DNA from 3 places in the Pseudomonas sp. NY15372 genome. Region 1 is predicted to be linked to each of the others. Evidence: predicted binding sites of a transcription regulator. Region 1 holds the regulator's gene; each other region holds the start of a gene.

The links. The regulator sigma-54, encoded in region 1, starts transcription at its own class of promoters, with help from an activator protein. The targets are predictions, from matches to a motif close to ANTGGCATNNANNTTGCTNT.
Region 2: the regulator sigma-54 is predicted to act here: its motif matches at 4,432-4,451, upstream of ACNFG0_RS08625 (CmpA/NrtA family ABC transporter substrate-binding protein).
Region 3: the regulator sigma-54 is predicted to act here: its motif matches at 3,883-3,902, upstream of nirB (nitrite reductase large subunit NirB).

What each region holds. Positions count from the first base shown of each region.
Region 1 covers NZ_JBLUPY010000004.1:160,283-170,332, reverse strand. Annotated here, with positions in the region: gene murA (UDP-N-acetylglucosamine 1-carboxyvinyltransferase) at 1-222, opposite strand, end outside; gene ACNFG0_RS05305 (BolA family protein) at 247-486, opposite strand; gene ACNFG0_RS05300 (STAS domain-containing protein) at 605-907, opposite strand; gene ACNFG0_RS05295 (MlaC/ttg2D family ABC transporter substrate-binding protein) at 904-1,557, opposite strand; gene mlaD (outer membrane lipid asymmetry maintenance protein MlaD) at 1,567-2,052, opposite strand; gene mlaE (lipid asymmetry maintenance ABC transporter permease subunit MlaE) at 2,052-2,849, opposite strand; gene ACNFG0_RS05280 (ATP-binding cassette domain-containing protein) at 2,849-3,658, opposite strand; gene ACNFG0_RS05275 (KpsF/GutQ family sugar-phosphate isomerase) at 3,891-4,868, shown strand; gene ACNFG0_RS05270 (KdsC family phosphatase) at 4,883-5,407, shown strand; gene lptC (LPS export ABC transporter periplasmic protein LptC) at 5,416-5,988, shown strand; gene lptA (lipopolysaccharide transport periplasmic protein LptA) at 5,975-6,499, shown strand; gene lptB (LPS export ABC transporter ATP-binding protein) at 6,500-7,225, shown strand; gene ACNFG0_RS05250 (RNA polymerase factor sigma-54) at 7,381-8,874, shown strand; gene hpf (ribosome hibernation-promoting factor, HPF/YfiA family) at 8,952-9,260, shown strand; gene ptsN (PTS IIA-like nitrogen regulatory protein PtsN) at 9,273-9,737, shown strand; gene rapZ (RNase adapter RapZ) at 9,740-10,050, shown strand, end outside.
Region 2 covers NZ_JBLUPY010000008.1:35,548-45,597, reverse strand. Annotated here, with positions in the region: gene ACNFG0_RS08645 (diguanylate cyclase) at 1-185, opposite strand, end outside; gene rlmKL (bifunctional 23S rRNA (guanine(2069)-N(7))-methyltransferase RlmK/23S rRNA (guanine(2445)-N(2))-methyltransferase RlmL) at 280-2,472, opposite strand; gene rmf (ribosome modulation factor) at 3,023-3,238, shown strand; gene ACNFG0_RS08630 (quinone-dependent dihydroorotate dehydrogenase) at 3,339-4,364, opposite strand; gene ACNFG0_RS08625 (CmpA/NrtA family ABC transporter substrate-binding protein) at 4,493-5,707, shown strand; gene ACNFG0_RS08620 (ANTAR domain-containing response regulator) at 5,719-6,294, shown strand; gene ACNFG0_RS08615 (nitrate/nitrite transporter) at 6,558-7,769, shown strand; gene ACNFG0_RS08610 (protein kinase domain-containing protein) at 7,779-9,449, shown strand; gene ACNFG0_RS08605 (OmpA family protein) at 9,556-10,050, opposite strand, start outside.
Region 3 covers NZ_JBLUPY010000060.1:313-10,362, forward strand. Annotated here, with positions in the region: gene ACNFG0_RS22260 (FKBP-type peptidyl-prolyl cis-trans isomerase) at 1-667, opposite strand, end outside; gene nirD (nitrite reductase small subunit NirD) at 845-1,210, opposite strand; gene nirB (nitrite reductase large subunit NirB) at 1,210-3,762, opposite strand; gene ACNFG0_RS22275 (molybdopterin-dependent oxidoreductase) at 4,005-7,793, opposite strand; tRNA gene ACNFG0_RS22280 (tRNA-Asp) at 8,251-8,327, opposite strand; tRNA gene ACNFG0_RS22285 (tRNA-Val) at 8,344-8,419, opposite strand; gene rdgC (recombination-associated protein RdgC) at 8,626-9,546, shown strand; gene sugE (quaternary ammonium compound efflux SMR transporter SugE) at 9,754-10,050, shown strand, end outside.

The DNA of each region.
Region 1 (10,050 bases):
GATTTCCACCGAGAGCTTCTCGTCGATCACAGGCTCGATGCCCATGCGACCGAACAGCTCGATCATGGTGGTGATGTCGTGCAGGTGCGGCAGGTTGCCCACGGTGACCGGGCCGTCAGCCAGCAGGGTCGCCGAGAGAATCGGCAGGGCGGCGTTCTTCGCCCCGGAAATGCGGATCTCGCCATCGAGACGCGCGCCGCCAGTGATAATCAGTTTGTCCATTGCAATCTCGCCGCCAACGTTGGCTCAGGTGCGCTCAGCCCAGGCTGCGCTGCTGAAAAATTTCATGGTTACCGCATGGATGCTGCCATCGGCGATCCACGGATTCAGGTGAGCATAGATCGCCTGCTGGCGCTTGACCGGGCTCTGGCCGGCCAGCTCGTCGCTGATCACGTTCAACTGGAAGTTGCAGCCTTCGCCTTCAACTTCGACCCGGGTTCCCGGCAATTTCTCTTCAAGGAAGCTTTTAACTTCTACGGCCTGCATGCTCAACCTCAATCGGCGCCCAGTGCGCGCGGGTCGGCCATCATACAAAAAAGCCCCTCGCCTGCGAAGCCCATGGTGGGGCCTGCTGACCGAGGGGCCATCTCTTGACGGCGAGCCATCAGCCCGCCAGCACTTCATCGAGGTCGTAGACCTCGGCGATATCGCGCATGTCGTCGGGCATGCCGCGCAGCTCCCAGCCCTTGCCTGCGGCCTGGGCATCACGGATGAAGCCCAGCAGCAGCGAGAGGCCGACGCTGGTGGAGCGGGCCACTGACGAACAATCGAACACCACCTTCGGTTCGCGACAGGCGGCGATCAGTGCCTTGCCTTCCTTGCGCAGGACCGGGCCGCTGCGGTAGTCCAGCACGCCGGCCAGGCGCAGGACGCCCGGCTCGGCCATGGTCACGCCGGTGTCGCTCATTTCACTTCCTTGTCGGGCGATTTGTCGGCAGCTTCCTTGGCCTTGGCCACTTCGCCGGCCCAGCCGTCGATGGTCTTGTCCAGGTCGTTGCCGTTGCGCTGCATGGCGTCGGCGAACTGGTCACGGAACAGCTTGCCGATGTTGATGCCATTGACGATCACGTTGCGCACCTTCCACTCGCCACCGAGCTTGACCAGGGTGTATTGCACCGGATAGACCGCACCGTTGTTGCCGGTGACCTTCATGCCGACGCTGGTGCGATCGCCTTCTTCACCCTTGGCCGGGTCGACGGTGATGCCCTGGTTGTTGTACTCGAGCAGCGCATTGCCATAGAACTGCATCAGGCTGCGCTTGAAGTTTTCCTGGAAGCGCTGCATCTGCTCAGGCGTAGCCTTGCGCGAGTACTTGACGGTCATGATGCTCTTGGAGATGCCGTCGGCATCGACCACAGGGCCCAGGATGCGGTTGAGGGCGTCGTAAAACGCCTGCGGGTTGCTCTTGTACTGCTCCTTGTTGGCCTTCAGGTCTGCCAGCAGCTCGCTGGTGGTGCCCTGTACCACGTCGCGGGCCGACTGACCCGGCGCGGCCATGGCCAGCAGGGGGAAGGCCGCCAGGAGAACCAGCAGGCCGCGTCGCAGGATCGAAATCATGGAAACTCCTTAATTAGCGGGTTGGGCTTCTTTGGGTTCCTTGCCCACGGTATTGAGCAGGAACTTGCCAATCAGATCTTCCAACACCAGCGCCGACTGGGTGTCATGGATGGTGGAGCCATCCTTGAGCACGTCTTCTTCACCGCCCACGCTGATGCCGATGTACTTCTCACCGAGCAGCCCCGCGGTCAGGATCGAGGCAGTGGAGTCGGTCGGCAGGTTGTCGACGTTCTTGTCCAGCTGCAAGGTCACCCGACCGGTATAGGAGTCGCGGTCCAGATCGATGGCCGTGACCTTGCCGATCGTCACACCGGCCATGGTCACTTTAGCTCTGACCGTCAAACCGGCGATATTGTCGAAGTACGCATAAACTTTATATGTGTCGCTGCTCGGGCTGGCGGACAGCCCGCTGACGCGCAGGGCCAGCAGCAGCAACGCCAGGATCCCGGCCAGGAGGAACAGGCCGACACCGATTTCCAGGGTGCGGTTTTGCATCAGAAATCTCCAAACATCAAGGCGGTCAGAATAAAGTCCAGACCCAGGACTGCCAACGAGGCGTAGACCACGGTCTTGGTGGTGGCACGGCTGATCCCTTCTGAGGTGGGCTCGCAGTCATACCCCTGGAATACGGCGATCCAGGTCACGACGAAGGCGAACACCAGGCTCTTGACCAGCCCGTTGAGCACGTCGTCGGTAAAGGAAACACTGTTCTGCATGTTGGCCCAGAACGAGCCTTCATAGACTCCCAGCCAGTCCACGGCGACCCAGGATCCACCCCAGATGCCGACCACGCTGAAGATCAGCGCCAGCAACGGCAGCGAGATGAACCCAGCCCACAGGCGTGGGGCGACGATGTACTTGAGCGGGTCGACGCCGATCATCTCAAGGCTCGACAACTGCTCGGTGGACTTCATGTTGCCGATCTCGGCGGTCAAGGCCGAACCCGCGCGGCCGGCGAACAGCAAGGCGGTGACCACAGGCCCCAGCTCACGCAGCAGGGTCAGGGCGATCATCTGCCCCACGGCCTGCTCGGAGCCGTACTTGGTGAGGATGCTGTAGCCCTGCAGCGACAGCACCATGCCGATGAAGACGCCGGAGACGACGATGATGGCCAGCGACAGCACGCCCACCGCATAGAGCTGCTTGACCAGCAGCTGGAAGCTGCCGCCGATGCCGCCGCGCCCGCCCAGGGCATGGCCAAGGAACAGGCAGGAACGGCCTAGCACGGCCAGAACGTCGATGGCCGCGCGGCCGAACAGGCGGATACGTTCGAGTACGGATTTTCTGCGCATCACCGCGCTCCCAGCAGGTCGGCGCGATAGTCAGGCGCAGGGAAGTGGAAAGGCACCGGGCCGTCCGGGTCGCCCTTCATGAATTGGCGGATACGCGGGTTGTCCGAGCCCATCAGCTCGTCGGGCGTGCCCTGCCCCAGCACCTGGCCATCCCCCACCACATAGATATAGTCGGCGATGCTCGCGGTTTCGGCCAAGTCGTGGGATACCACGATACTGGTGATGCCCAGGGCATCGTTGAGCAGGCGGATCAGGCGCACGAGCACGCCCATGGCGATCGGGTCCTGGCCGACGAACGGTTCATCGTACATGAGGATCTGCGGGTCCAGCGCGATCGCCCGGGCCAGCGCTACGCGGCGCTTCATGCCGCCGGAAAGTTCATCCGGCATCAGATCGATGGCACCGCGCAGGCCCACGGCCTGCAGCTTCATCAGGACGATGTCGCGAATCATCTCGTCCGACAGCTGGGTATGGACCCGCAATGGAAAGGCGACGTTCTCGAATACGTCAAGATCGGTGAACAGGGCGCCGCTCTGGAACAATACGCCCATCTGCTTGCGCGCATCGAACAGGTCGCCCCGCGACAGGGTCGGCAGGTTCTGCCCGGCGACCCAGACTTCGCCGCCCGAAGGGCGCAACTGTGCGCCCATCAGGCGCAACAGCGTGGTCTTGCCGCACCCGGAAGGCCCCATGATGCCGGTGACCTTGCCACGGGGGATGCGTATGTCCACATTGCTGAAAATGCTGCGCGAACCGCGCTTGAAGGAAACCCCCTTCAACTCGACCGCGTAGGCGCTATCCACACTCATCTAGACTCCTTGCGATGCAGCCTCGTCTCAATGGACGCCTGCCCTCTTCATGAAGGCACACGCGCCAACGGCGGGCCGAATAGCGGCGAACTATAGCACCGCTGCAAGGTGCGCCCCAAGGCCATCACGCAGGCTGTTCAGGCCAACGACAGCCAGTACGACAATCGATGGATGAGCCTTTCGTACATTGCAGCTATAATCGGCGCCTTTTTATCAGACATTGCTTTTCGACATGAGCCAATCCAGCGAGCTGATCCAATCCGCCCAGCGCACCCTGCGCCTGGAACTCGAAGCCGTAGAGGGCCTGCTGCCGCGTATCGACGACAACTTCGTCAAGGCCTGCGAGCTGATCCTGGCCAGCACGGGCCGGGTCGTCGTCCTCGGCATGGGCAAGTCGGGCCACATCGGCAACAAGATCGCCGCGACCCTGGCCAGCACCGGCACGCCGGCGTTCTTCGTGCACCCGGCCGAAGCCAGCCATGGCGACATGGGCATGATCACTCGTGATGACGTCATCCTGGCCCTGTCCAACTCCGGCAGCACCGCCGAGATCGTCACCCTGCTGCCGCTGATCAAGCGCCTGGGCATCCAGATGATCAGCCTCACCGGCAACCCCGACTCGCCCCTGGCCCAGGCCGCCGAGGTCAACCTCGACGCCAGCGTCGCCCAGGAGGCCTGCCCGCTGAACCTGGCACCCACCTCCTCCACCACCGCGGCCCTGGTCCTGGGCGACGCCCTGGCCATCGCGCTGCTCGAGGCTCGCGGCTTCACCGCCGAGGACTTTGCCTTCTCCCACCCGGGCGGTGCCCTGGGCCGTCGCTTGCTGCTGAAGGTGGAAAACGTCATGCACACCGGCGAGGCGCTGCCGATCGTGCAGCGTGGCACTCTGCTCAAGGACGCCCTGGTAGAGATGTCGCGCAAGAGCCTGGTGGGCATGACCGTGGTCCTGGAAGCCGACGGCCGCCTGGCCGGGGTGTTCACCGACGGCGACCTGCGCCGCGCCCTGGAACGCAACATCGACGTGCACAAGACCATCATCGACCAGGTGATGACCGTGCACGGCAAGACCGCCCGCGCCGAGATGCTCGCCGCCGAGGCCCTGCGCATCATGGAAGACAACAAGATCAACGCACTGGTGGTGGTCGACCAGAACGACCGCCCGACCGGCGCCTTGAACATGCATGACCTGCTGCGCGCAGGCGTGATGTGATGGAGGACAACACGATGAACCCGGATCTGCTGCAACGCGGCAAAGCCATCAAGCTGGCGGTCTTCGACGTCGACGGCGTGCTCACCGATGGGCGCCTGTACTTCCTCGAGGACGGCAGCGAGTTCAAGACCTTCAACACCCTCGACGGCCATGGCATCAAGATGCTCATGGCTTCGGGCGTGACCACCGCTATCATCAGCGGGCGCAAGACGCCGGTGGTCGAGCGCCGGGCCCGCAACCTCGGCATCCCACACCTGTTCCAGGGCCGCGAGGACAAACTTGTGGTGCTCGACGGCCTGCTCGCCGAACTGGGCCTAAGCTATGAACAGGTCGCCTACCTGGGCGACGACCTGCCCGACCTGCCGGTGATCCGTCGCGTAGGCCTGGGCATGGCAGTGGCCAGCGCCGCACCGTTCGTTCGCCAGCACGCCCATGGTGTGACCCAGGCCCGCGGCGGCGAAGGCGCAGCCCGAGAGTTCTGTGAATTGATCATGCAGGCCCAGGGCAACCTGGACGCTGCCAACGCCAACTACCTCTAAGGCCGCACATGTTCAGCAAGAAAGCCCGAAATATCGTGCTGCTCGGTGCGATCGCCGCACTGCTGGTGGCGGTCGGCTACTGGAACATCAGCCCCGAGAGCTTCCTCGACAAGCCCGTGGCCCAGGTCGACGAAAGCGCCATCGACTACTACGCGATCAACGCCCACAGCGTGCAGTTCATGCCGGACGGCAAGATGCAGTACGAGATGACCGCCGACAAGGTCGAGCACCTAAAGGCCAGCGAAGTCTCCCTGCTGACCAAGCCCGACCTGCACTTGTACCGCGGTACCCAGTACCCATGGCACGTGCAGAGCGAGCGCGCCGAGGTCAACCCGGACGGCACCGAGGTCGAACTCATCGAGAAGGTCCGCGTGGCCCGCACCGATGAAAAGCAGCGCGAAATGATCGTCACCACGTCCCGCATGACCGTGTTCCCGCAGAAGCAATATGCGCAGACCGAGCAAGCCGTTAGAATCGACGGCGCCGGTGGGACCACTACGGGCAAAGGAATGAAAGCGTATTTGAAAGACGGCAGGATGGACCTGCTGTCCAACGTAAGAGGACAGTATGAGGCTCGTTAAAACCCTCCCCTTTTTGCTCAGCCTGAGCGCGGCACTGGGAAGCGCGAGCGCCTTGGCCCTGCCCAACGATCGTGACCAGCCTATCCGCATCCAGGCCGACAACGCTCACCTGGACGACAAGCAAGGCGTAGCCACCTATACCGGCGACGTGATCATCACCCAGGGCTCGATGATGATCAAAGGCAACACCGTGACCATCACCCGCGCCGCCTCCGGCGATATCGACGTGGTCACCTCGGTGGGCAACCTGGCGTATTTCGAGCAGCAGCAGAGCACCGCCAAGCCCGACAAGATGAAAGGCTGGGCCGTGACCATCCAGTACCAGGCGCAGAAGGACATGGTGATCCTCACCGACCGCGCCAAGGTCGAGAACGAAGGCAACACCACCGAAGGCGAGAAGATCGTCTACAACACCAAGACCCAGGTGGCCACCGCCGGTCGTGGTGGCAATGTGACCTCGCCGCGTCAGCGCATCGACATGGTGATTCAGCCGAAGAAGAAGGCCGAGTAAATGGCAACCCTCAAAGCCCAGCACCTGGCCAAGAGCTACAAGGGCCGCCAGGTCGTCCGCGACGTCAGCCTGTCGATCGACAGCGGCCAGATCGTCGGCCTGCTCGGCCCCAATGGCGCCGGCAAGACCACCTGCTTCTACATGATCGTCGGCCTGGTCCGCGCCGACCAGGGCCGCGTGCTGATCGACAACCTGGATGTCAGCCACCAGCCCATGCATGGCCGCGCCCGCGCCGGCATCGGCTATCTGCCCCAGGAAGCCTCGATCTTCCGCAAGCTGTCGGTGGCCGACAACATCATGGCCATCCTCGAGACCCGCAAGGACCTCGACCGCGACGGCCGCCGCAAGGAGCTGGAAAGCCTGCTGCAGGAGTTCCATATCAGCCACATCCGTGACAACCTCGGCATGAGCCTCTCCGGTGGCGAACGCCGCCGCGTCGAGATCGCACGGGCCCTGGCCACCGCGCCGAAGTTCATCCTGCTGGACGAACCCTTCGCCGGTGTCGACCCGATTTCCGTGGGCGATATCAAGCAGATCATCCATCACCTCAAGGCCAAGGGTATCGGTGTACTGATCACCGACCACAACGTCCGCGAGACGCTCGATATCTGCGAGACCGCCTACATCGTCAACGATGGACAACTGATCGCCGAAGGCGATGCCGAGACGATCCTGGCCAACGACCTGGTCAAGGAAGTCTACCTGGGCCACGAGTTCCGACTCTGAGCCCGGAGTCTGCCTGGGCACTGCTGCAAATGTTGCAGTGCTCTAGGCAAACGCTACAATTTCAGGCATATAACTTGCTTAAAATTGGCGCCCCGGCGCCCTTCGTGTAGTGGATGGCGCATGCGCGCCGGCGAACAAGGTATTAAGCCCCAGCCATGAAACCATCGCTCGTCCTAAAAATGGGCCAGCAACTGACGATGACACCGCAGTTGCAACAGGCCATCCGTCTGCTCCAGCTCTCCACCCTGGACCTCCAACAGGAAATTCAGGAAGCGCTGGAATCCAATCCGATGCTCGAACGTCAGGAAGACGGCGACGACTTCGACAACAGCGACCCCATGGCCGACAACGCCGAGAGCAAGCCCGTCGCCGAAGCCCAGGACAACAGTTTCCAGGAAAGCACGGCCAACGCCGAAACCCTGGAAGAAGGCGAATGGAACGAACGCATCCCCAACGAACTGCCCGTGGACACGGCCTGGGAAGACATCTACCAGACCAGTGCCAGCAGCCTGCCGGCCAGCGATGACGACGAGTGGGACTTCACCACCCGCACCTCCACCGGCGAGAGCCTGCAGAGCCACCTGCTGTGGCAGTTGAACCTGGCACCGATGTCCGACACCGACCGGCTCATCGCCGTGACCTTGATCGACAGCATCAACGGCCAGGGTTATCTGGAGGACAGCCTCGAGGAGATCTGCGCAGGCTTCGACCCCGAGCTGGATATCGAACTGGATGAAGTGGAGGCCGTACTGCACCGCATCCAGCAGTTCGAGCCCGCCGGCATCGGTGCACGCAACCTCGGCGAATGCCTGTTGCTGCAACTGCGCCAGTTGCCAGCCAACACGCCGTGGATGGCCGAGGCCCAGCGCCTGGTCACCGATTTCATCGACCTGCTCGGCAGCCGCGACTACAGCCAGCTGATGCGCCGCATGAAGCTCAAGGAAGATGAACTGCGCCAGGTCATCGAACTGGTACAGAGCCTCAACCCGCGCCCAGGCTCGCAGATCGAGTCCAGCGAGCCGGAGTACGTGGTGCCGGATGTCATCGTGCGCAAGGACAACGACCGCTGGTTGGTGGAACTCAACCAAGAAGCGATCCCCCGCCTGCGGGTCAACCCGCAATACGCAGGTTTCGTCCGCCGCGCCGACACCAGCGCCGACAACACGTTCATGCGCAACCAGTTGCAGGAGGCGCGCTGGTTCATCAAGAGCCTGCAGAGCCGCAACGAAACGCTGATGAAGGTCGCCACGCAAATCGTCGAACACCAACGCGGCTTCCTCGATCAGGGCGACGAGGCGATGAAGCCGCTGGTACTGCATGACATCGCCGAAGCGGTGGGCATGCACGAGTCGACCATTTCCCGGGTCACCACGCAGAAATACATGCACACCCCGCGTGGCATCTACGAATTGAAATACTTTTTCTCGAGCCATGTGAGCACCTCCGAAGGCGGTGAATGCTCGTCTACGGCGATCCGCGCGATCATCAAGAAACTGGTTGCAGCGGAAAATCAGAAAAAGCCATTGAGTGACAGCAAGATCGCTGGTTTACTGGAGGCACAAGGCATCCAGGTAGCCCGTCGCACCGTCGCCAAGTACCGCGAGTCCCTCGGCATCGCACCGTCGAGCGAGCGCAAGCGACTGATGTAGCCCCTGGCTGTGCCATAGCGTTTCAGTGGCAGGTGCAATACCTGCCCTTTATGCACGGGCAACAAAGGAGAAGCTGTATGCAAGTCAACATCAGTGGACAGCATGTAGAAGTCACCCAACCACTGCGTGAGTACGTACTCGAGAAGCTCGCCCGGGTGGAAGGACATTTCGACAAGATCACCAACGTCACGGTGATCATGAAAGTCGAGAAACTGCAGCAGAAGGTCGAGGCCACGCTCCAGATTCCCGGCGGAGAAGTGGTTGCCAACGCCGAACACCAAGACATGTATGCAGCGATCGACGCCCTGGCTGACAAGCTCGACCGCCAACTGAAAAAACATAAGGAAAAACAGCAAAGCCTGCTGCAAGGTGCAGCCGCCCGCTGATCCCTCTCATCCATGATCCGACTTGAAACCATCCTGACCCCCGGCCGTTCCCTCGTGAACGTGCCGGGCGGCAGTAAGAAGCGCGCCCTGGAAAAGGTCGCCAACCTGATCGCCGAGCAAATTCCCGAACTGGAGATGCAAGACGTCTTCGATAAACTGATTGCCCGCGAGAAACTGGGTTCCACCGGCTTCGGCAATGGCATCGCCATTCCCCACTGCCGGCTCGAAGGCTGCACGGCCCCCGTCAGCGCCCTGCTGCACCTGGATGCTCCTATCGACTACGACGCCATCGATGGCGCGCCCGTGGACCTGCTGTTCGTCCTGCTGGTGCCGGAAGCTGCCACCGATGCGCACCTTGAACTGCTGCGCCAGATCGCCAGCATGCTCGATCGCAAGGAGGTTCGCGATCGCCTGCGTGCCGCCGACAGCAGCGAGGCCCTGTACCAGGTAGTCCTGGACGCACAGAACGAGCACTGAACATGCGCCTGATCATCGTCAGCGGCCGGTCCGGCTCCGGCAAAAGTACCGCCCTCGATGTCCTGGAAGACAACGGCTATTACTGCATCGACAACCTGCCCGCCGGGTTGTTGCCGCAACTGGCCGAAAACGCACTGATCAACACCGAGCTGTTGCAACCGAAGGTGGCCGTTTCCATCGACGCACGCAACCTGCCCAGCCACCTGAGCCGCTTCCCCGACCTGCTCGAAGATGCCAGGAGCCGGCATATCCAATGCGACGTGCTGTACCTGGACGCCGACGAGGAGACGCTGCTCAAGCGTTTCTCCGAGAC
Region 2 (10,050 bases), on a different contig from region 1:
CTGTAGCGTTCGTTGGCCAGCAAGTCGAAACGCTGACGCAACTGCTGCTTATAGAACGCCTGGGCAGCGATCACCAAGGCGGCGGTGAGCAGCCCGCCAGCGACCAGGGCCGCCAGCGCCACCGCCCACGCAGGCAATGCTTCGCGAAATACGCCAAGCACCTTCGCACGCACGCCACACTTCATAGAAGAATCTCACCACGTCAGCGTCCTGCGAATTGTCCAGCCCTTCGCTGAGTTATAGCTATTGGCCACTAGCCGCGCAACGTAGCTTGTCGCCTCAGCGAGCCTGAATGCGCCAGGCTTTGTGGATCCGGTTGTTACGGGCGAAATCCGGGTCCAGGGTCTGCGCGCTGATTTCCTCGACCGCATAACGCTCCACCAGCCCCGCGTCGAGCTGGAACTTGCGGAAATTATTGGAGAAATACAGCACGCCCCCTGGCGCCAGCCGAGCCATGGCCAGATCCAGCAGTTGCACATGGTCGCGCTGCACGTCGAACACGCCTTCCATGCGTTTGGAGTTGGAGAAGGTCGGCGGGTCGATAAAGATCAGGTCGTAGCTGTCGCGATTGCCCTCCAGCCATGCCATGACGTCGCCCTGCTCCAGGCGGTGGCGGTCGGAAAAGCCATTGAGCGCCAGGTTGCGTCGCGCCCAGTCCAGGTAGGTTTTGGACAGGTCGACGCTGGTGGTGCTGCGCGCCCCGCCCTTGGCCGCATGCACGGTGGCGGTGGCGGTGTAGCAGAACAGGTTGAGGAAACGCTTGCCGGCCGCTTCGCGCTGAATACGCATGCGCATCGGGCGATGGTCGAGGAACAGGCCGGTATCCAGGTAGTCGGTGAGGTTGACCAGCAACTTGACGCCGCCTTCGTTTACCTCGTGGAAACGGCCTTCAGTGCCCTGGCGTTCGTACTGGCGGGTTCCGCTCTGGCGCTCGCGGCGCTTGAGCACCACGCGCTGCGGGTCGATGCCCAGCGCCTGGGGAATGGCCGCCAGAGCGTCGAGCAGGCGCGCCTGGGCCTTGTCCGGGTCGACCGAGCGCGGCGCGGCGTATTCCTGCACATGCACCCAGTCCTGGTAGAGGTCCACGGCCAGGGCATACTCGGGCATGTCGGCATCGTACAGACGGTAGCAACCGACCTGCTCGCGGCGGGCCCACTTGCCCAGTTGCTTGAGGTTCTTCTGCAGGCGGTTGGCGAACATCTGCGCGCCCTCGGACAGGCGTGCCGGCTCACTGGCAATCGCCACCGGGCGGCGCGGCTCGCCCGCCTCAGGCTCGGCCTGGCGACGCTCGCCGGTGACGAACTGGTCGGGCTGGACCTTGAACAGCAGCAATTTGCACGGCAGCGCGCCGTTCCAGAACGCGTACTGCTTGTGGCTGCGAATGCCCATTCGCTTGCCCAGCTCCGGCGCACCGGTGAACACCGCCGCCTCCCACCCCAGGCAGGCCTGGCGCAGACGCTCGCCAAGGTTCTGGTAGAGGTAGAGCAGGCTCGCCTCGTCGCCCAGGCGCTCGCCATAGGGCGGGTTGCTGATCACCAGGCCTTTCTGGTTCTGGTCCGGGCGCGGCTCGAAGCTGCCCACCTCGCCCTGGTAGATCTTCACCCAGTCGCCCAGGCCCGCACGCTCGACGTTGTTGCGCCCCGGCTGGATCAGCCGCGGGTCGGCCTCATAGCCGCGGATCCACAGGGGCGGCTTGGCCAGCCCCACCTGGGCGCGGGCCTGGGCCTCGTCATGCACTTTGCGCCACAGCGCCGGCACATGGCCGAGCCAGGCCGTGAAGCCCCAGCGTTCGCGCTTGAGGTTAGGCGCGATGTCGGCAGCGATCATCGCCGCTTCGACGAGGAAGGTGCCCACACCGCACATGGGGTCGGCCAGGGCGCCACCTTCGGCGGCGATACGTGGCCAGCCGGCGCGAATCAACACCGCCGCAGCCAGGTTCTCCTTCAGCGGCGCAGCGCCTTGCTGCAAGCGGTAGCCACGTTGGTGCAGGCTGTGGCCGGAGAGGTCCAGAGACAGGATCGCCTCGCCACGCTCCAGGCGCAGGTGCACGCGCAGGTCTGGGTCGATCTTGTCCACCGAGGGGCGCTGACCTTCACGGTTGCGCAGCTTGTCGACAATGGCGTCCTTGACCTTCAGGGCACCGAAGTGGGTGTTGTCGATACCCGAGCCGTGGCCACTGAACTCCACCGCCAGGGTGCCGTCGGCCATCAGGTGGTCCTGCCAGTCGACGCCATGGACGCCGTCGTAGAGCTCGTCGGCGTTCTTCATGGAGAAGCGCTTGAGTACCAGCAGCACGCGGTTGGCCAGGCGCGACCACAGGCACAGGCGGTAGGCGGTTTCCATGTCGGCCGAGCCGCGGATCGCCGAGGTGTGCTCGCGCACCTCTTCAAGGCCCAGGCCACGGGCTTCCTCGGCGAGCAGGCCTTCCAGGCCTTTGGGGCAGGTGAGATAGAGTTCGAAACGGTCCGACATGAGCAATCCAGAGCCTTGGGCTGGTTGAGTGACGGGCCGACGCATCGCCCCGCCTGAGTTTGCCCGGGCGCCCTTCCAGCAGGCGCTCGGGTGGCCTGCCCATCAAGAGCAGACCGGGCCACCTGATCGACGAGCCCATCGCGTCATGGCGAAAATGGGTTAGATCGTCAGGCAGTATGAAAATTTCCGGTGACGGGGTCACGACTGTGACCCTTCGTCGCATTTCAAATTGTTACCACACTTCACCGGCCCCCATGGCCAGTTGACCGCAAATAGGCACTAAACCCTGATCATAGCGGGCTCAACGACAAATCAGGTTGAGTCGCATTTATTTACTTATCCTCTGACCCTAGGAAAGGTTACGTCCTTATGACAAATCGATCATTCACACTGTGACTCGCTTTGGTTAGAACTGGCCTTAGGTTGTCTCGCAACGAGGCAACACCTTCCGCTCGCCACGCCGGCAGCGAGCGCAAACCGGCAGAACGATTCTGCCCGGCCTCGGAGAGGCCGACGGGACATTACAGTCAACAAGTGAGGGCAACACCCTATGAGAAGACTTAAGCGTGATCCGTTGGAAAGAGCATATTCACGTGGCTACCAGTATGGGGTCACCGGCAAATCCCGCGAGCTTTGCCCCTTCAACCTGCCGTCCGTACGCCAAGCCTGGATCAATGGCTGGCGCGAAGGACGGGGTGACAACTGGGATGGCATGACCGGCACCGCTGGCATCCAGAGACTCAACGAAAATCACGCCGTTGGCTGAGACGAGGACACTGAATTCGAGTCACCATGCGCGCCCCATCCGGGCGGCGGGCTGAGGCCCAGGGGCCCCCGCAAGGGGCCCTTTTTTATGCCTGTCCTTTTTATTGCCGCGGCATGGCCGCAATGGCGTCCACCGCCTCGCGGATCAGCGCAGGCCCCTTGTAGATGAAACCCGAGTAGATCTGCACCAGGCTGGCACCAGCGGCGATCTTTTCCGCTGCGTGGCGCCCTTCGGTGATCCCGCCCGCGGCAATGATCGGCAACTTGCCGGCCAGCTCAGCGGCCAGCACCTTCACCGTGTGTGTGCTTTTCTCCAGCACCGGCGCACCGGACAGGCCACCGGCCTCGTCACCGAACGGCAGGCCCTGGACGCCTTCGCGGCCGAGCGTGGTGTTGGTGGCGATCACCGCGTCCATGCCGGTTTCCATCAGCGCCGAGGCCACCAGGGCGGTTTCCTCGTCGGTCATGTCCGGGGCGATCTTGATGGCCAGGGGCACGCGCTTGCCGTGCTCGCTGGCCAACTGCTCGCGGCGCACCGCCAGGGCTTGCAGCAGTTGCTTGAGCGAGTCGCCGAACTGCAAGGTGCGCAGGCCCGGGGTGTTCGGCGAACTGACGTTGACGGTGATATAGCTGGCATCGGCGTAGACCTTTTCCAGGCAGATCAGGTAATCGTCCACCGCGCGCTCGACCGGCGTGTCGAAGTTCTTGCCGATGTTGATGCCCAGTACGCCGTCATAACGCGCAGCACGAACCCGGGCCAGCAGGTGATCGACGCCCAGGTTGTTGAAGCCCATACGGTTGATGATCGCCGTGGCCTCGGGCAACCGGAACAGACGCGGCTTGGGGTTGCCCGGCTGAGGGCGCGGGGTCACGGTGCCGATCTCGACGAAGCCGAAACCCAACTGGGCGAAACCGTCGATGGCCGCGCCGTTCTTGTCCAGGCCGGCGGCCAGGCCGACCGGGTTGGCGAAGTTCAAGCCCATGACCGTTACCGGCAACGCCGCCGGCTGCTTGCACAGCAGGCCATTGAGACCGAGGCGGCCACCGGCGCCGATCAGGTCCAGGGACAGGTCGTGGGAGGTTTCCGGGGAAAGCTTGAACAGCAGCTGGCGGGCCAGGGTATACATGGGCGGGCAAGACTCGCGGTGAGTGAGCGGGCGATTATAGCCAGCGCGCGGCCCGGGCGACAGGGGCGCTGGCACATGGGTTGCTTCATCGGGTACAGGCAGACTGCTCCGTACCGGCGAGGAACCCCTTGAACACAGCATTCCCCACGACACCCCTGGCCTGGGTCAACGGCAGCGATGCCCCCGAGAAAACCTGCCTGGACATCGGCTTCATGGCCCTGACCGACTGCGCGCCGGTCGTAGTGGCCGCCACCCAGGGCTTCGCCCAGTTGCAGGGCCTGACCCTCAACCTCAAACGCCAGGCCTCCTGGGCCGGGCTGCGCGACAAGCTGGTCAGCGGCGAACTGGATGCCGCCCATTGCCTGTACGGCCTGGTCTACGCCGTGCACCTGGGCCTGGGCGGCATACCCAACCATGCCATGGCCGTGCTCATGGGTCTGAACCAGAACGCCCAGGCCCTGAACCTCTCCCCGGCCCTGCAGCGCAAAGGCGTGACCAGCCCCGAGGCATTGTCGCGCCTGGTGCACCAGCATGGCGCACGCCTGACCTTCGCCCAGACCTTCCCCACTGGCACCCACGCCATGTGGCTGTATTACTGGTTGGCCAGCCAAGGCATTCACCCGCTGCAGGACGTGCGCAGTGTGGTGGTCCCCCCCGCACAGATGGCCGCCCACCTGCAAGCCGGGCGTATCGACGGCTTTTGCGTCGGCGAGCCCTGGTCGGCCGATGCGGTGGCCAAGGGCTTGGGCTTTACCTTGGCGACCAGCCAGTCGATCTGGCCGGACCATCCGGAAAAAGTCCTCGGCGCTACCCGCGCGTTCGTCGAGCAATACCCCAACAGTGCCCGAGCGTTGGTGAAGGCGGTCCTGGCCGCCAGCCGATTCATCGAGCAAAGCCAGGAAAACCGCCGGAGCACGGCCCAGCTGCTCAGCGGCAAGGCCTACCTGGATACGCCCCTGGGCAGCATCGAACCACGACTGCTCGGCGATTACCAGGACGGCCTGGGCAACCAGTGGCACGACCCTCACGCCCTACGCCTGTTCGACCAGGGGCGGGCGAACATACCCTACCTGTCCGACGGCATGTGGTTCATGACGCAGTTCCGCCGCTGGGGGCTGCTGCGCGAAGACCCCGACTACCTGGGCGTGGCCCGTCAGGTCCAGCAGTTGGGCCTCTACCACCAGGCGGCCGAGGCCATCGGCGTGCCCTGCTCCTACCCCCTGATGCGCAGCAGTCTGCTGATCGACGGCACCCGCTGGGACGGCAGCGACCCTCACGGCTATGCCCGCAGCTTCCGCCTGCACGCCCTGGATGACACCCCTGATGCCCAGGCCGGCCTGTGAGGAGAACGGACATGCTGCGAATCCTGCTGATCGATGACACCGAACGAAAGGTCGGTCGCCTCAAGGGCGCCCTGATCGAGGCGGGCTTCGAGGTGATCGAGGCCGCTGGCCTGACCATCGACCTGCCCACCTGCGTCGAAACCGTGCACCCGGACGTGGTCCTGATCGATACCGAGTCACCAGGGCGGGATGTGATGGAGCAGGTGGTGCTGGTCAGCCGCGACCGTCCCCGCCCCATCGTGCTGTTCACTGACGAGCACGATCCAGGCGTGATGCGCCAGGCGATCCAGGCCGGGGTCAGCGCCTATATCGTCGAAGGTATCCATGCCGCGCGTCTGCAGCCGATCCTCGACGTGGCCATGGCCCGCTTCGAAAGCGACCAGGCGCTCAAGGCCCAACTGCTGGCCCGGGACCAGCAGTTGGCCGAACGCAAGCGCATCGAACAGGCCAAGGGCCTGTTGATGAAAATGAAGGACTGCAACGAGGAACAGGCCTACACGCTGATGCGGCGCCAGGCGATGAGCCGCCAGCAGAAGCTGATCCAGGTGGCCGAACAGATCATCGCCATGCACGAGATGCTGGGCTAGCGGCAGCCCTGCGCTGCCTGAACTCGCCATTGGCCAGGTTTGCGTGATCCTGAGCGGGCTTGTCTCGCGATGGGCTGCATAGCAGCCCTAATTGGCCCGGCTCTTGCTGAGTACACCCCACAGGTAGCCAACGGCGGTTGCCACATTCCCCGACAAAGACGTCGCTCCCCTTCCATGCCAGTGGACCGGGAAGCGGCGTCTTTTTCGTTCCGGCCCTGCACAACCAGGGCGTGACTAGCGTTGCAAGCCGCGCGAGGTGTTCGATGAATACGAGCTTCTGGAAATCCGGGCATGTGCCCACCCTGTTCGCCGCGTTCCTGTATTTCGACCTGAGCTTCATGGTCTGGTACCTGCTGGGCCCTCTGGCGGTGCAGATCGCCGCCGACCTCGGACTGAGCGCACAGCAACGGGGCCTGATGGTGGCTACGCCGATCCTGGCCGGCGCGGTGCTGCGTTTCGCCATGGGCCTGCTGGTGGATCGTTTGTCGCCGAAGACTGCCGGGGTGCTGGGCCAGGTGGTGGTGATCGCAGCCCTGGCCTGCGCCTGGCACTTGGGTATCCACAGCTATGAACAAGCCCTGCTGTTGGGCGTGTTCCTCGGTTTTGCCGGCGCCTCGTTCGCCGTTTCCCTGCCCCTGGCCTCGCAGTGGTATCCGCCTCAACACCAAGGCAAAGCCATGGGCATCGCCGGCGCGGGTAATTCCGGCACAGTGTTCGCCGCCCTGCTGGCCCCTGCCCTGGCTGCAGCCTTTGGCTGGAACAACGTGTTCGGCTTCGCCCTGCTGCCCCTGGTGCTGACCCTGGCCTTGTTCGTTCTGCTGGCGCGCAATGCACCGCAACGGCCCAAGCCCAAGGCCATGGCGGACTACCTCAAGGCCCTGGGCGACCGCGACAGCTGGTGGTTCATGTTCTTCTACAGCGTGACCTTCGGCGGCTTCATCGGCCTGGCCAGTGCTCTGCCCGGCTATTTCAGCGACCAGTACGGCCTGAGCCCGGTCACCGCCGGCTACTACACGGCCGCCTGCGTATTCGCCGGCAGCCTCATGCGCCCGCTGGGCGGCGCCCTGGCCGACCGCTTCGGCGGGATCCGCACCTTGCTGGCCATGTACAGCGTGGCGGCCATCTGCATCGCCGCCGTTGGCTTCAACCTGCCCAGCGCCGTGGCCGCCCTGGCCCTGTTCGTCAGCGCCATGCTCGGTCTCGGTGCGGGCAACGGCGCGGTATTCCAATTGGTGCCCCAACGCTTCCGCCAGGAGATCGGCGTGATGACCGGGTTGATCGGCATGGCCGGCGGCATCGGCGGGTTCCTCCTGGCCGCAGGGCTGGGAGCGATCAAGCAACACACCGGTGACTACCAACTGGCCCTGTGGCTGTTCGCCAGCCTTGGCCTGCTGGCCTGGTTCGGCCTGCACGGCGTCAAGCAACGCTGGCGCACCACCTGGGGCTCTGCGGCCGTCACTGCAGCGCGGGTCTGAGGAGATGCCATGAGCCTGCAGTTGAGCTTCGCCCAAGCCACGGCCACCGGCCCGCGGGCCGAAAATCAGGATGCCCTGCGCCTGGTCACGCCCGCTCCGGAACTGGCCGCCAGCAAGGGCTATCTGTGTGCACTGGCCGACGGCGTCAGCCAGTGCGCCGACGGCAGCCTGGCCGCGAAGGCCACCCTGCAGGCGCTTGCGCTGGATTACTACGCCACCCCCGCCACCTGGGGCGTGGCCCAGGCTCTGGACCGCCTGCTACTGGCGCAGAATCGCTGGCTGCGCGCCCAAGGCAAAGGCCAACCGCTACTGACCACCCTCAGCGCCCTGGTCCTGCGCGGGCGTCGCTTCACCTTGGCGCATGTGGGTGATTGCCGTGTCTATCGTTGGCAGGCCGGCCGCCTGCACTGCCTGAGCGAAGACCACGTCTGGGACCAACCGGGCATGCAGCATGTGCTCAAGCGCGCCCTGGGCCTGGACCAGCATCTGCTGGTGGACTACCTCGAGGGCGAGCTGCAGGATGGCGACTGCTTCGCGCTCCTCAGTGATGGCGTCTGGGCCAGCCTGGGCGACCAGCGCATCCGCTCGGTACTGCATGACCAGTCTGACCTGCAGGCAGCCGCCGACACCTTGGTGGCCACGGCCCATCGATGTGGAAGCCAGGACAACGCCAGCGCCTTGCTGGTACGTGTCGACCAACTGGGCTCGACCAACCTCGGCGACACCCTGGCACAACTGCAGCAGTGGCCGGTGCCTGGGTTGCTGCGCCCCGGCCAGTCGCTCGATGGCTGGCAAGTCGAGTCATTGCTGTCGCGCAGTCGTCAGTCCATGGTGTACCGGGTGCACGACAGCCACGGGCAAGCCTGGCTGCTCAAGACCTTGCCAGCGGACCTGCATGCCGAAGCAGGCGCCACCCAGCGCCTGTTGCTGGAGGAATGGTTCCTGCGCCGGGTCGCCGGGCGGCATTTCCCTGAAGTGCACAGTGCCAGCCAGCGCCAGCACCTGTACTACCTGATGCGCGAATACCCAGGGCAAACCCTGGCGACGCTGTTTGCCGAGCACGGGCCGCTGCCCCTGCAACGCTGGCTGGAGGTGGCGCGCCAACTCCTGCAGGCGGTCGGGGCGCTGCACCGACGCAACCTGCTGCACCGGGACATCAAGCCGGACAACCTGCACCTTGGGCACGATGGCCAGGTGCGGCTGTTGGACTTTGGCCTGGCCTATTGCCCAGGGCTCTCCGAAGACGCGGCGCACGAGCTGCCCGGCACGCCTTCGTTCATCGCACCGGAGGCGTTCGAAGGCGCCCAGCCCGGTCCACAGCAGGACCTCTATGCGGTCGGGGTGAGTTTGTACTTCCTGCTCACGGGGCATTACCCGTATGGCGAGGTCGAGGCATTCCAACGGCCCCGGTTCGGCGCAGCGGTCGATCCGGCACGCTACCGGCCGGATGTGCCGGCCTGGGTGCAGGGGAACCTGTTGCGGGGCGTGGAGCGTGACCCTGCGCGGCGGTTCGAGACGGCTGAGGAATGGTTGCTGGCCTTCGAGCGCGGGGACCGGGACGAGGCGCCCAAGCGGGCCCGGCCGCTGCTGGAGCGGGAACCGTTGAAGGTCTGGCAGGGGGTGGCGTTGTTGTCGTTGCTGCTAAACCTGGTCTTGCTGGTGGCATTGCTCAAGCAGTGAGACACCACGGCACTGCGGCTCACACAGCGGGACGTGTCTGCAGCGCTGCAGCCAAAAAAAGAAAAACCCGGCCGAGGCCGGGTTTTTCATGAAGCATCAAACCAAATTACTTGGCTTGGGCTTCGACCTGAGCTTCAACGCGACGGTTGATAGCACGGCCTTCTTCGGTGGCGTTGTCAGCAACCGGACGAGTCTCACCGTAGCCAACCGAGTCGATACGGGTCGATTCAACACCGTACTGCTGGGTCAGGACTTCCTTGACAGCATTGGCACGACGCTCGGACAGCTTCTGGTTGTAAGCATCCGGACCAACGGAGTCGGTGTGACCTTCAACGGTGGTGGTGGTCTGTGGGTACTGCTTCATGAAGTCAGCCAGGTTCTTGATGTCGCCGTAGCTGTTTGGCTTGACGACCGACTTGTCGAAGTCGAACTTGACGTCCAGCTCAACGCGTACGACTTCGGCAACAGCCGGGCAGCCGTCGGCGTCAACGGTAACGTTGGCCGGAGTGTCAGGGCACTTGTCGACGTTGTCGCAGACGCCATCGTTGTCGCTGTCGGAGCAGACTTCGGCAACAGGAGCCGGAGCAGCTTCAGCTTGCTT
Region 3 (10,050 bases), on a different contig from region 1:
GGTCGAAGACCAGTACCGAGTTCGCCGGGATCAGCGGGCTCGGGCTCTGGGCGCCGTAGGCCAGGTCAGCCGGGATGTACAGCTTGTACTTCTCGCCAACGTGCATCAATTGCAGGCCTTCGACCCAACCCGGGATCACGCCGCTGACCGGCAGGTCGATCGGGCTGCCACGCTCGACGGAGCTGTCGAACACCTTGCCATCGATCAGCTTGCCTTCGTAGTGGACAGTGACCACGTCGGTCGGCTTGGGCTGCGGGCCGTCGGCCTTCTTGACCACTTCGTACTGCAGGCCCGAGGCGGTGGTGACCACGCCTGGCTTCTTGCCGTTCTCTTCGAGGAATTTCTTGCCGGCGCTGGCCGCTTCCTCGCTGGCCTTGGCCAGGCGCTCTTCGGCGCGCTTCTGCAGGTCGGTGAAGGCCGCTACCAGGTCTTCGTCCTTGATGCGCTGCTCTTTCTTGGCCACCGCATCCTCGATGCCGAGGGCCACCGCTTTGGAATCTAGGTCTTCCATGCCTTCCTGAGCCAGGCTCTTGCCCATGTTCAGGCCGATACCGTAGGAGGCTTTCTGTGCCGGAGTCTTCAGCTCGACGCTGCTGGTCTGAGCGTCGCAGCCCGCGAGGACCAAACCAACCAGGGCAACCGCAGCCGCCAAACGATGCTGTTTCATGCTAGTTCCTTGTTCATGCGCCATAAGGGCAATCAGGTAAAGCCGCGAGCTTAGCAGGCGGCCATCACCAATGGCTACCGGCATGAGAGCCAGGAAAGTCCGATAAGTTCACGGATATTTCCCAGTCGCTGAGGCGAACCGTCCTGCCTGGCAGCTCGCAACTTCACGCCCTGCCCTTCAAGCGCACGCCGCAAGCTCCACCGCATCGCCGCAAAGGCGCACCGGCCATACGCGCAAGGCCTGCGCCGCATCTTCCAGGCAATGCCCGTCGTGCAGGCTGAAATGCTGCTTGTACAGCGGGGCCGCGACCACCAACTGCCCTTGCAGGCTGCCGACCAGGCCACGGCCGATGATATTGGCGCCGGAGCGCGGGTCACGGTTGTCGAGCGCGTACAGCGGCTGGGCCTGGCCGGGTAGGTAGAACAGCGCCACCTGTTCGCCCTCATGCCAGACCACCACGCCGGAGTCGGCGACCAGGTCCTGGAGCCGGCAGACCGTTTGCCAGCCGGGTTGCGTTGCGACAGCAGCGTTGGACAGTTTCATCAGACAGCCTCCTGGGTGGTTGGGATCAGGTGCAAGGGTGCGGCCGGCCGGCGCTGCTCGCGCTCACGCACGAAGTGCACGTCCGGGTCGGGGCGCTGGTCGTTGACGAAGGTACGGAAGCGCTTGAGCTTTTCCGGGTCCTTCAGGGCATTGGCCCACTCGCACTCGTAGCGGTCGACCACATGCTGCATCTGTGCTTCCAGCTCGCCGGCCAGGCCCAGGCTGTCGTCGAGGATCACCTGCTTGAGGTAGTCCAGCCCCCCTTCGAGGCTCTCGCGCCAGACCGAGGTTCGTTGCAGCTTGTCGGCGGTGCGGATGTAGAACATCAACACGCGGTCGATGATTCGCACCAGGGTTTCGTCGTCGAGGTCCGTGGCGAACAGTTCGGCATGCCGCGGGCGCATGCCGCCATTGCCGCAGACGTACAGGTTCCAGCCCTTGTCGGTGGCGATGACGCCGATGTCCTTGCTCTGCGCCTCGGCGCATTCACGGGTGCAGCCGGAGACCGCGAACTTGAGCTTGTGCGGTGAGCGCAGGCCCTTGTAGCGGTCTTCCAGGCGCAGGGCCATGGCGACGCTGTCCTGCACGCCGTAGCGGCACCAGGTGCTGCCCACGCAGGACTTCACCGTGCGGGTCGACTTGCCGTAGGCATGCCCGGTCTCGAACCCGGCCTCGATCAGTTCGCCCCAGATCAAGGGCAGCTCGTGCAATTGTGCGCCGAACAGGTCGATGCGCTGGCCGCCGGTGATCTTGGTATAGAGGTCGTATTTCTTCGCCACCTGGCCGATCACGATCAGCTTGTCGGGGGTGATCTCGCCGCCGGGAATACGTGGCACCACCGAGTAGGTGCCGTTCTTCTGCATGTTGGCCATGAAGGTGTCGTTGGTGTCCTGCAGCGGCACCAGGGACGGGTCCATGATCGGCTGGTTCCAGCAGGAAGCGAGGATCGAGCCGACGGTGGGCTTGCAGATGTCGCAACCGACGTGGCCCTTGCCGTGGCGCGCGAGCAGGTCGGCGAAGGTGCGAATGCCTTCGACCCGGACCAGCGCGTAGAGCTCCTGGCGGGTGTAGGCGAAGTGTTCGCACAGGCTCTTGTCCACGGCCACGCCACGGGCGCCCAGCTCGTGCTCGAAGACCTGCTTGAGCAGGGCCGCACAGCCGCCGCAACCGGTGGCGGCCTTGGTGCAGCCCTTGACCGCGGCAAGGTCGGCACAGCCGCTGTCGATAGCGGCGCAGACCGCGCCCTTGCTGACGTTATGACAGGAGCAGATGGTCGCGCTGTCGGGCAGCGCATCGGCGCCCAGGGCGGGTACTGCGCCGCCCTGCGGCAGGATCAGCGCTGCTGGGTCGGCCGGCAGGGCGATGCCGTTCTGCACGTATTGCAGCAGGGTGTCGTAATAGCTGTTGTCGCCCACCAGCACCGCGCCGAGCACGCGCTTGCCGCTGGCATCCACCACCAGCCGGCGATAGGCCGCGTTGGCCTCGTCGATGAAGCGATAGCTGCGCGCGCCCGGCGTGGCGCCGTGGGCATCGCCGATGGAACCGACATCCACCCCCAGCAGCTTGAGCTTGGTGGACATGTCGGCACCGGCGAACGCCTGCGCAGGCTCGCCTGCCAGCAGTGCCGCCAGGTTGCGGGCCATGCCGTAGCCTGGCGCCACCAGGCCGAACACACTGCCGTTCCACGACGCGCATTCGCCGATGGCGAAGATGCGTGGGTCGCTGCTGCGGCAATCGCCGTCGATCACCACGCCGCCCCGGGCGGCGATTTCCAGGCCACAGGTGCGGGCCAGGGCATCCTGGGGGCGGATGCCTGCGGAGAACACGATCAGGTCGGTTTCCAGGTGCTCGCCGCCGTCGAAGTTCATGCGGTAGCGGTAGGCCTCGCCAGCACTGATCGACTGGGTGGCCCGGGACAGGTGCACGCCCACGCCCAGCGCTTGGATCTGCGCGCGCAGGGCAGCACCACCCTCGCTATCGAGCTGCACCGGCATCAGCCGCGGCGCGAATTCCACGACGTGGGCTTCCAGGCCCAGGGACTTCAAGGCATTGGCGGCCTCCAGGCCAAGCAGGCCACCGCCGACCACCACGCCTCGGCGGGCGTTGCCGGCTGCGGCGCGGATGGCGTCGAGGTCGTCCAGGGTGCGATAGACCAGACGTGCGGTGCCGCTGGAACCTTCGATCGGCGGCACGAAGGGATAAGACCCGGTGGCGAGAATCAGGTGGTCATAGCCATAGCGTCCTTCGGCGGTGACCACTTCGCCGCGTTCGCGGTCGATTTCCAGTACGGCCTCGCCCAAGTGCAGGTGCACGCCGTGGCGGTCGTAGAAGTCCCGCTCGCACATCGCCAGGGCCTCGGCATCGCTGCCGCCGAAGTATTCGGAGAGATGCACGCGATCGTAGGCGCGCTGGCGCTCTTCGCCGAACACCCGCAGCTCGAAGCGCGCCAGCGCGCCGCGCTCGATCAGTTGTTCGACGCAGTGGTGGCCGACCATGCCGTTGCCGACGATGACCAGTCGCTCCCGTTGCCCGCTGTTCGCTGTTGCCTTCATAGCCGATCCTCGCGAAAAAAAAGGCGCCTGGAGCCGAAGCTCCAGGCGCCTTTGCCTGTTCTCATCAGTTTGGGCCCGGGCTGGTCGCCGTTGATCAGCAGGGCATGTTGTCAGTGTTCAAAAGCAGGGAGTGTGCCAACTCTGCTAGGAGCTAGGTCTTGAGGTGGGTGATGGCGGTCCCCAAAGCAGTTGCGCCAAACAAATCGCCCCAATCCTGTGCACGCCTGCTCATCCTGGGGCACTCAGTACACATCGCGCCGGTAGCGGCCGGCCTTGCTCAAGGCGTCCACATAGGCCTGGGCAGCCTCGTTACCCATGCCGCTGTGCTCGGCCACGACGTGGCGCAAGGCGGCGTCGACATCCTTGGCCATGCGCATGGCGTCGCCACACACGTAGAAGTAGGCGCCCTCCTCCAGCCAGCGCCACAGCTGCGCGCCCTGCTCCAGCATGCGCTGCTGGACATACACCTTGGACGCCTGGTCGCGGGAGAACGCGGTGCTCAGGTGCAGGTGGCCGCTGGCCTGCCAGGCCAGCAACTGGTCGCGGTAATAGAAGTCGCAGGCTTCGTGCTGCTCGCCGAAGAACAGCCAGTTGCGCCCGCTCGCCCCACGCGCCTGGCGCTCTTCGAGAAAGGCCCGGAACGGCGCGATGCCCGTGCCGGGGCCGACCATGATCACCGGCGTACGGTCGTCCTCGGGCAGGCGGAAGTGTTTCGCCACCTGGGGGAAGATCGCCACCTCGACCCCTTCGGCGCGGTCGGCGAGGAAGGTCGAGCACACGCCCTTGCGCGCGCCATAGCGCACCGTGGAGACCGTCAGGTGAACCTGGCCGGGGTGCGCGATGGGGCTCGAGCAGATCGAATACAACCGGGGCTGCAACGGCTTGAGCAGCTCCAGCCATTCGGCCAACGACAGCGTTTGGGGAAACTCGCCCAGGACATCGGCCAGTTGCCGGCCCCAGAGCCAGTGCTTCAGGTCGGCCTTGCGCTCGGGCAACAGCATGCCCCGCAGGTCGCTGCTCGCCTGGCTGAAAACCTCCAGCTGGCTGGAAGTGACCCGGGTGATGTCCAGGTGCCGCTCCAGGGCAACGGCCAAGGGCATCGGTGCGTGCCCCTTGAGTTCGACCATGGCCTGGCCGTCCAGCCTCATCAAACCGAGCAGCTCCTCGACCAGCGCCGGGCAATTGCGAGGCCAGACGCCCAGGGCATCACCGGCCTGGTAGCTCAAACCACTGTCGCCCAGGTCGAATACCAGCTGACGGGTTTCCTTGCTGGCGCCTGGGCCATTGAGCAGGCGGTTTTCCACCAGCCTGGCCGGCAACGGGCGCTGCTTGTCGAATGCTGCACCGCCAACGCTTTTGCGCGAGGCCCTGACCGGTGCTGCCCCCAGCTGCGCAAGCAAGGCATCGAGCCAGGCAGCGAAAGCCTCGTCGAAGTCGGGCTCGCAGTCGACACGGTCCAACAACCGGCGAGCCCCCAGCTCGGCCAGCCGCGAATCGAGCTTGCGGCCGAAGCCGCAGAACTGGTCATAGCTGGAGTCGCCTAGGGCTAGCACGGCATAGGGCAATTCAGCGCAATGGCTGCCCTGCTCGCCTTGCAGGGCCTGCCAGAAACCTGCACCGCTGGCAGGGGCTTCGCCGTCACCGAAGGTGCTGGCGATCAGTACGACACTGGCGGCGCCTTGCAGTTGGCGCGGGCTGATCGCCTCCATGCAGCTGACCTCGACCGCCAAACCCGCCTCGCGCAGGCTTTGCCCGCAGCGCTCGGCCAGGCTTTCGCCGTTGCCGGTCTGCGAGGCCCAGAGCACGCGGTGGCGGGCGGCATCGCAGGCGTCTTCGGCAACCGTCGGCGGCGTCAGGTCGAGCACCTCGATACGCGCTCCACCGACCCGTTCCAGAGCCACGGCACAGTGTTTGTAGGCCGGCTGCAACGAGGTCGGGTCGACGGCGTCGCAGGTCACCGCGTTGATCGCCAATTGCTCGCCGAAAACGTCGTTCCAGTGGAAAGGTGCAAAGCAGTTGCCCGCCTGTACCCGGTCGCTGATCCGCGCCGGCAGCACCGCCTGCCCGCGACGGGAGCGGATGGCCACCTGGTCGTGCTCGGCGATACCCAGACGCGCGGCGTCCGCGGGGTTGAGCTCGACGAAGGGCCCCGGATCGAGCCTGTTCAGGCTGGGGATCTTGCCGGTCTTGGTCAAGGTGTGCCACTGGTGCTGCACGCGCCCGGTATTGAGCACCAGCGGGAACTGCGCGTCAGGCAGTTCGGTCGGCGGCAGCCACGGGCGTGCCAGGAAACGTGCCTTGCCGCTGGGCGTGGGAAACGCCAGGGCCGGCCGGGCGCCCTGGCCAGCAGTCAGCAGGTGCTGGCTGACGCCATCGTTGTGGTAACGCAGCGGGCTGCGGTCATGGTCGCGGCCCGGGGCGCAGGGCCACTGGCGGGGGCGCTCGCGCAGCTCGGGGTAGCCGATACCGCGCAGGTCGTAACCGGTTTCCGGGTTCCAGAAGCGGCGGATCTCGTCGAACACGGCCTCGGCGTGGGGGTAGTCGAATCCCTCCGCGTAGCCCATGGCACAGGCGATGCGCGCGATGATCTGCCAGTCCGCCAGGCTCTGGCCGGGCGGCTCGACCGCCTGGGACATCAGGGTCAGGTTGCGCTCGCTGTTGACCATCACCCCCTCGCCCTCGGCCCAGAGGGCGGCGGGCAACAGGATGTCGGCGTAGCGGTTGGTCTCAGTGTCGAGGAACGCATCCTGAACGATCACCAGTTCCGCCTGGCCCAGGCCGTCGATGACCTGCTGGCGATTGGCGACGCTGGCCACCGGGTTGCTGCAGATGATCCAGCAGGCCTTTATGCAGCCAGCCTTCATCTGTTCGAACAACGCCACGGTGCCGCCCCCGCTCTCGTTGCGCAGGCTGCCCGGGGCGAGCCCCCAGTGCTGCTCGACGAAGGCACGGTCGGCGGCGACCTGCGCCGAACGCTGGCCCGGCAACCCAGGCCCCATATAGCCCATCTCGCGCCCGCCCATGGCATTGGGTTGGCCGGTCAACGAAAACGGGCCGCTACCCAGGCGGCAAATGGCACCGGTGGCCAAGTGCAGGTTGCACAGGGCATTGCTGTGCCAGGTGCCGTGGATGCTCTGGTTCAGGCCCATGGTCCAGCAGCTCATCCAGTTGCCGGCGCGGCCTATCCAGTCGGCGGCCTGACGAATGTCGGCCTCGGCGAGGCCGGTGATGGCGGCGACCCGTTGCGGTGTATAGGCCTCGAGGAAAGCGGGCATCGCCTCCCAGCCTTCGGTGTGGCGGGCGATGAAGTCGGCATCGGTATGGCCGTTGCGGTGCAACAGGTGCAGCAGCCCGTTTAGCAGGGCCAGGTCGGTACCCGGGCGCACTTGCAGGAACAGGTCGGCCTTGTCGGCGGTGGCGCTGCGCCGGGGGTCGACGACGATCAGCCTGGCGCCGGCCTTGAGCCGATCGAGCAGGCGCAGGAAGAGAATCGGGTGACAGTCGGCCATGTTCGCACCGATCACCAGGAACACCTCGGCGTGCTCGAAGTCCTGGTAGCTGCCCGGTGGCCCGTCGGCACCCAGGGACTGCTTGTAGCCGCTGCTGGCGCTGGCCATGCACAGGCGCGAATTGGATTCGATGTGCCGCGTGCCGATGAACCCCTTGGCCAGCTTGTTGGCCAGGTACTGGGCCTCCAGCGACATCTGCCCGGACACATAGAGTGCCACTGCGTCCGGGCCATGGGCGTCGATGATCCCTCGCAGTCGGCCGGCGGCCTGTTCGATGGCGCTGTGCAGGGTGCCCTGCACGGGCTCTTGATGGCGCTGCTGGCGGACGAATGCGTGGGTCAGGCGCCCAGCGGCGGTCAGTGGCAGGTGGGCAGTCTGGCCCTTGGTGCAGAGGCGACCGAAATTGCTCGGGTGTTGCTTGTCACCGCTGACCTTGGTGACCTTGCCGTCCGTCACGGTCATGACGATGCCGCACCCTACCCCGCAATATGGGCAAACACTGCGCACTTCGCTGCTGCTCATCGGTCGATCTCCTGGCCGCATGAACGAAAAAAGGCGCCGGCCGCCCCGCCCTGCAGAAGCAGGAGGGGCAGCACGGCGCCTTTGTCGTGGAGGCCATCGGCGTTGATGGCCTGGATGCAGGAGCATCAGCAAGTACTGGGCCAATTGCAGGCATCAGCCCGCCCACAGGGACTCCAGTGTCCTTGAGGGGAACAAAAACGGCTTGCCCCGCGATAGGGCCGGCACAGAAATGGCACTCAACCGATGGGCTCGCACCAATTGGTGGCATGTGAGATGGTTCGCCGTAGCAGCTTTGGCGCCTGTAAGATCGAGCGCCGCCCGCGCGCGATCTCACAGGCAACAACCGCCTCACGACCTACCCTGACGACAACATCAGGCAGCAGAAATAAAAAAAGCGACCCTAAGGTCGCTTTCTTTGTGGCTTCCGGGTGTTCAGTGGGCCCTGGAAGCTGGAATATGGCGCAGCGGACGGGACTCGAACCCGCGACCCCCGGCGTGACAGGCCGGTATTCTAACCGACTGAACTACCGCTGCGCTAAACATCGAGAAGTGGTGGGTGATGACGGGATCGAACCGCCGACCCTCTGCTTGTAAGGCAGATGCTCTCCCGGCTGAGCTAATCACCCAACGTCTCGGTGTGGCGCGCATTCTACGGATGACCCTCCACCCTGGCAAGCACTTTTTTCAAATTTTTTTTCAGATCTTTCAAAGACCTAGCGCAACCGGCCTTTTCCACTTTAATAGGAGGCTGCTGGCCCTCTGACAGGGTTGGCCTGGAGCCACCGCTCGGAGAATAATGCCCGCCTTATGCATTAAGGAGAGATTCCCCCTCATGTGGTTCAAGAACCTGCTGACCTACCGCCTGACCCAGGACGTCCCGTTCGAGCCCGAGGCACTGGAAGCCGCCCTGGCCAGCAAGCCAGCCCGCCCCTGTGCCAGCCAGGAGCTGACCACCTATGGTTTCGTCGCCCCGTTCGGCAAAGGCGAGGACGCTCCCTTGGTGCACGTCAGTGGTGACTTCCTGCTGATCGCTGCCCGCAAGGAAGAACGCATCCTGCCCAGCAGCGTGGTCAACGATGCGGTCAAGGAAAAGGTCGAAGAGATCGAGACCGAACAGATGCGCAAGGTCTATAAAAAGGAACGCGACCAGATCAAGGACGAGATCATCCAGGCGTTCCTGCCGCGCGCCTTCATCCGCCGCTCGATGATCTTCGCCGCCATTGCCCCTCGCCTGGGCCTGATCCTGGTCAACTCGGCCAGCGCCAAGCGAGCCGAGGACCTGCTGTCGACCCTGCGTGAAGTGATGGGCTCGCTGCCGGTGCGTCCGGTAACGGTCAAGACCGCCCCGAGCGCGACCATGACCGACTGGGTCAAGACCCAGGAACCGGCCGCCGACTTCTTCGTCCTGGACGAGTGCGAGCTGCGCGACACCCATGAAGACGGCGGCATCGTACGCTGCAAGCGCCAGGACCTGGCCAGCGAAGAGATCCAGCTGCACCTGGGCACCGGCAAGGTGGTCACCCAGCTGGCCCTGGCCTGGCAGGACAAGCTGTCGTTCGTGCTCGACGACAAGACCGTGATCAAGCGCCTTAAGTTCGAGGAACTGCTGCAGGAGCAGGCCGAACAGGACGGCGGCGAGGAAGCCCAGCAGCAGTTCGACGCCAGCTTCACCTTGATGATGATGACCTTCACCGAGTTCCTGCCGGCGCTGTTCGAGGCGCTGGGGGGCGAGGAGATTCCGCAGGGGGTCTGAGGCCTCGCTGTGCCTTGCGCCCCATCGCCGGCCAGCCGGCTCCCACAGGGGGCAAATGGGGGCGCCGGCGTGCCGGCGATGGGGCAGTCGGGCTTGCCGTGGTCTAAGCAGATGTGCAGTATAGTGCGCACTGTGAGGACGACCTCACGACGCACTGCGTGACCATTCCGGGGACGGCCCCATCCTTAGCCACGATGGAGACTCATCATGTCCTGGATCATCCTGTTCTTCGCCGGCCTGTTCGAAGTGGGCTGGGCCGTAGGCCTCAAGTACACCGACGGTTTCACCCGCCCCCTGCCCACCGCCTTGACCGTCGCCGCCATGGCCGTGAGCCTGGGCCTGCTGGGCCTGGCCATGAAGGAACTGCCGCTGGGTACCGCCTACGCGGTGTGGACCGGCGTCGGTGCCGTAGGCACGGTGATCGCCGGGATCATCTTGTTCGGCGAATCCATGGCGTTCATGCGCCTGGCCAGCGTCGCGCTGATCGTCGCCGGCCTGGTCGGC